2 regions of the Streptomyces sp. NPDC050509 genome follow, and region 2 is predicted to be linked to the other one. Evidence: riboswitches for the same ligand, from Rfam matches in the RefSeq annotation. Region 2 holds a riboswitch; the other holds the start of a gene.
The links. Region 2 has a riboswitch for cobalamin ahead of ACIBJC_RS09365 (CbtB-domain containing protein). Riboswitches for the same ligand answer to the same signal wherever they lie in the genome.
Positions count from the first base shown of each region.

Region 1: another riboswitch for cobalamin. It lies ahead of metE (5-methyltetrahydropteroyltriglutamate--homocysteine S-methyltransferase); the one in region 2 lies ahead of ACIBJC_RS09365 (CbtB-domain containing protein).

Region 1 is NZ_JBITHL010000021.1:35,916-38,288, reverse strand. Features, by position in the region: gene ACIBJC_RS37280 (SAM-dependent methyltransferase) at 1-579, shown strand, start outside; cobalamin riboswitch at 682-880, shown strand; gene metE (5-methyltetrahydropteroyltriglutamate--homocysteine S-methyltransferase) at 1,043-2,373, shown strand, end outside.
Region 2 is NZ_JBITHL010000003.1:50,904-53,276, forward strand. Features, by position in the region: gene ACIBJC_RS09350 (TIGR03086 family metal-binding protein) at 1-47, shown strand, start outside; gene ACIBJC_RS09355 (GlsB/YeaQ/YmgE family stress response membrane protein) at 131-394, shown strand; gene ACIBJC_RS09360 (histidine phosphatase family protein) at 494-1,162, opposite strand; cobalamin riboswitch at 1,184-1,341, shown strand; gene ACIBJC_RS09365 (CbtB-domain containing protein) at 1,379-1,618, shown strand; gene ACIBJC_RS09370 (CbtA family protein) at 1,664-2,373, shown strand, end outside.

The DNA.
Region 1 (2,373 bases), on a different contig from region 2:
GCGTTCCGGCTCGGCTGGCCGCCCGGCTGCGTGATCCACGAGGTCGACACCGCGGAGATGCTCGCCTTCAAACAGGCGGTGCTCGACCGGGCGGGGGCCGTCCCCACGGCCGACCGCAGACCGCTCGCGGCCGACCTCCGGTTCGACTGGGGCGACGCGCTGATCGACGCGGGCTTCGACCCGGCCGTACCGACCGCCTGGCTCGCCGAGGGGCTGCTGCTCTACCTCCCGGCGGCGGCCGAGCGGCACCTCATCGCGACGGTGGCCGGGCTGAGCACGGCCGGGAGCACACTGGCGTACGAGATCAAGGAGGTGGAGGGGGCGAAGGTGCGCGCCCACCCCCTCTACACCACGGCGAGGGAGCAGATCGGCCTCGACCTGCCGGCCCTCTTCGACCCGGAGCCGCGCCCCGCCTCGGCCGCCGCACTCGCCCGGCGGGGCTGGTCGGTCTCGGTCCGCTCCCCGTACGACTTCACCCGCCTCCACGACCACGGCCCCTTCCCCGAACCGGACGACCCGCTGGCGGCCAACCGCTGGATCTTCGCGGAGACGCCCGCCCCGCAGCCCGGAAGCGGATGACACCCCCGCAGGTCGGAGCTTCCTAGCGTCTGCGGAATGTGAACAAGTTCGGCCAAGGTTGGTCCACGGAGGCGTCCACGCTCTATCGTGGCGCGTGCAGCTGGTTCGCCCTGCCCTCCAGGCAGACGCGTCGTAAGAGGGAACCCGGTGGGAATCCGGGACTGCCCCGCAGCGGTGAGCGGGAACGACCGCCGTCATACGCACTGGATCCGCACGGATCCGGGAAGCGACGGCCAGTAGGTGTCTGCCTCGGCAGATGTGCCCGCGAGTCCGAAGACCTGCCCGTTGCCCGTACGCGACCGTTCGCGTACGGATATCCCGGTGACCTCGTGGGCGGGTCGGCGTACATACCGGACGGACGAGCGCGCCCGAGGCGCCGCACCGATCGTCGGGTCCCGTCACCCCTTCGCGCCCGCGTCCCGTCCCCGGGATGTTCAGGAGTCATCTCGCGAAGGAGATTTCCGTGACACCGAAGTCCGCAGCCGCGGCAGCACGAGCCACCGTGTACGGCTACCCCCGCCAGGGCCCGAACCGGGAACTGAAGAAGGCCGTCGAGGGGTACTGGAAGGGCCGCGTCACCGCGGAAGCCCTCCGGGAGACGGCGGCAGGTCTGCGCCGGGCGAACTGGCGGCAGATGGCCGACGCCGGCGTCCACGAGGTGCCGACCGGCGACTTCTCGTACTACGACCACGTCCTGGACACCAGCGTCATGGTCGGCGCCGTACCCGAGCGGCACCGTGCGGCCGTCACGGCCGACGCGCTCGACGGCTACTTCGCGATGGCCCGCGGCACCAAGGACGTGGCGCCGCTGGAGATGACGAAGTGGTTCGACACGAACTACCACTACCTCGTCCCCGAGCTCGGCCCCGACACCGTCTTCACCGCCGACTCCACCCGGCAGGTCGCCGAGCTGACGCAGGCCCTCACGCTCGGGCACACCGCCCGCCCGGTCCTCGTCGGCCCCGTCACGTATCTCCTGCTCTCCAAGCCCGCCCCCGGCGTGGCCGCCGACTTCGAGCCGCTGACCCTGCTGGACAGGCTGCTGCCCGTCTACGCCGAGGTCCTCGCCGACCTGCGCGCCGCAGGCGCCGAGTGGGTGCAGCTCGACGAGCCCGCGCTCGTCCAGGACCGTACGCGCGCCGAGCTGAACGCCGCCGCCCGCGCCTACCGCGACCTCGGCGGGGCGGCCGACCGGCCCAAGCTCCTGGTCGCCTCCTACTTCGACCGGCTCGGCGACGCCCTGCCCGTCCTGGCGAAGGCCCCCGTCGAGGGCCTGGCGCTGGACTTCACCGACGCCGGCGCCGCCAACCTCGAAGACCTCGCCGCCGCCGGTGGACTCCCCGGCAAGCGGCTCGTCGCGGGCGTCGTCAACGGCCGCAACATCTGGATCAACGACTACGAGAAGTCCCTCGCCACCCTGGGGACGCTCCTCGGCCTGGCCGACCGGGTCGACGTGGCCGCGTCCTGCTCCCTGCTGCACGTACCGCTCGACACCGCCGCCGAACGCGACATCGACCCGGGCGTCCTGCGCTGGCTCGCCTTCGCCCGGCAGAAGACCGCCGAGATCGTCACCCTGGCCACGGGGCTGGCCCAGGGCACCGACGCCATCGCCGCGGAGATCGCCGCCAACCGCGCCGACCTCGCCTCCCGTACGAACTCGGCGCTCACCCACGACCCGGCCGTACGGGCCAGGACCGCCGCCGTCACCGACGCCGACGGCCGCCGCTCGCAGCCGTACCCCGAGCGCGCCGCCGCCCAGCGCGCCCACCTCGCGCTGCCGCTGCTGCCGACGAC
Region 2 (2,373 bases):
TGGCGCTGACCGGACGCGACCCCTACTGGACGTCGCCGCGAGGCTGAGGGTTCGGCGTCCGTAAGGCGGGCACACGGTCGACGAGTACCACTTTCGCACTTTCGGCAGTAATGGGCGAAGAGGAGGGGACATGGAGATATCCGGCATTTTCGTCGCCATCGTCGTCGGCATCGTCATCGGTGTGCTCGGACGGCTCGTGGTGCCCGGGCGCCAGCGCATCGGGATGCTGTGGACCATCGCCGTGGGTATCGTCGCGGCGCTGGTCGGTACGTTCGTCGCGGCGGCGTTCGGCGTCGCGGACACCAGGGGCTTCGACTGGATCGAGCTGGTCATCCAGGTCGGCCTGGCGGCCGTGGGTGTGGCCGCGCTGGACCGCGCCAAGGGCCGCGGCTGACCCCCGGAGCCGCTGCCCCCCGGAGCCGCTGACCCCCGGATCCGCTGAGCCTCAGATCGGCTGACCTTCGGATCGGTCGGCCCTCAGGTCCGCCGGCCCTCAGATCTCCTGTCCGGACTCCTCGCCGGTGAGCGGGCCGCCGGTGAGCGGACGGCCGCCGAGCAGGTTCCAGCGGCCGTCCCGCCCGGTGAGTTCGGTGACGGTCAGCGGCCGTACGTCGAACCGCCAGAACGCCCCGGCGGGCGCGCCGAGGGCGTGGACGGCGGCGGCGCGGACGAGGTCCGGTTCGGTCACGGCGACCACCCGGGGCGTGCCGGGGTCCAGCGCGTCGAGCCACCGGCCGACGCGGGCGTACAGCGCGAGCAGGGACTCCCCGCCGTGCGGCGCGGCGGCCGGGTCGGTGAGCCAGGTGCTCACCGACCGCGGTTCCTCGGCGGCGACCTCGTCGAGGGTCCTGCCCTGCCAGCGGCCCATCGCCCACGGCGCGAGGTCGGTCAGCGGCCGGGCGTCCAGGCCGAGCAGGCCGGCGGTCGTACGGCAGCGGGGCGAGGGCGAGACGTACACGGCGGACGGGCGGGCGGTACGGAGGAAGTCCTCCCGTACGGCTTCGGTCCGACGCACCCCGGCGGCGTCCACCGCGCTCCCCGGCCCGGTCCCGGGGGTGCCGGGCGCCTCCGGTTGCTCGGGTTCCTGGGGTTCCTCGCCGAAGCGGGCCGCGCGCAGGGCCGGTCCCATGGCGGGTGAGATGAGCAGGACGCGGATCGTCATGACAAGGCCCCCTTGGCCCGTCTGCCGGTTCGCGGTACCTTCACGTCGATATCCACGACGGCGAGACGGAAGTCCGGTGAGATTCCGGCACGGTCGCGCCACTGTATGCCGGGTGCCGGCCGCGTCACCACGCGGCGGGGGTCCGGTGAGTCAGACCCGAAGGCCGTCGTTCGAGCTCCATGCAACGGGACGCGAGTTCCCCAAGGAGGATGTGCCATGGCTCAGTCCATAGCGCCCACGACCACGGCCGTTTCGCCCACCTCGTCCACCGCCGCCGTTCCGGCTCCGCTTCCGCTGCGCGCCGTTCTGCCGTGGGCGGTCTTCGTCGGCACCCTGATGCTGGTGCTGCTCTACTTCGTCGGCGCCGAGCAGGGCGCGACGTCGGTGATCTCCGGTGCCGGTGTGCACGAGTGGGTGCACGACGGCCGTCATCTCCTCGGCTTCCCCTGCCACTGACCTGACGGCGACCACGGAGCACGGAGATAACGGAGATATACGCGCATGCATGCCTCCACCGTCAGAAACCTCCTGGTCCGCGGCATGGTCGCGGGCGTGCTGGCAGGGCTTCTCGCCTTCACGCTGGCCTATTTCGCGGGTGAGCCGTCCGTACGGGACTCCATCGCGCAGGAGGAGGCCCGGTCCGCCCCGGCGCATCAGCACGGCGCGGCGGGGGACTCCGCCGCGGCCGAGGAGGAAGAGGAGGAACTGGTCAGCAGGCCGGTCCAGTCGACGTTCGGGCTCGCCACCGGCGTGCTGGTGTACGGGGTGGCCCTGGGCGGTATCGCCTCGCTGGTCTTCGCCGTGAGCCTGGGCAGGATCGGCCGGTTCGGTCCGCGGGCGACCGCCGCGCTGGTCGCGGGGGCCGCCTTCACCACCGTCTATCTGGTGCCGTTCCTGAAGTATCCGGCGGCGCCGCCCGCCGTCGGCAGCCCGGACACCATCGGGAAACGCACCACGCTGTTCTTCCTGATGATCCTGCTCAGCGTGTTGCTGGCGGTCGCCGCCGTCATCGCGGGCAGACGGCTGGCGCCGCGGCTCGGCAACTGGAACGCGTCGCTCGTCGCGGGAGGCGGTTACGTGGCCGCCGTGGCCCTCGCGTGTCTGGTGCTGCCCGCCAACACCGACGCCGTTCCCGCGTCCTTCCCCGCCGCGCTGCTGTGGGAGTTCCGGCTCGCGTCGCTCGGTGTGCAGGCGCTGCTGTGGACGGCCTT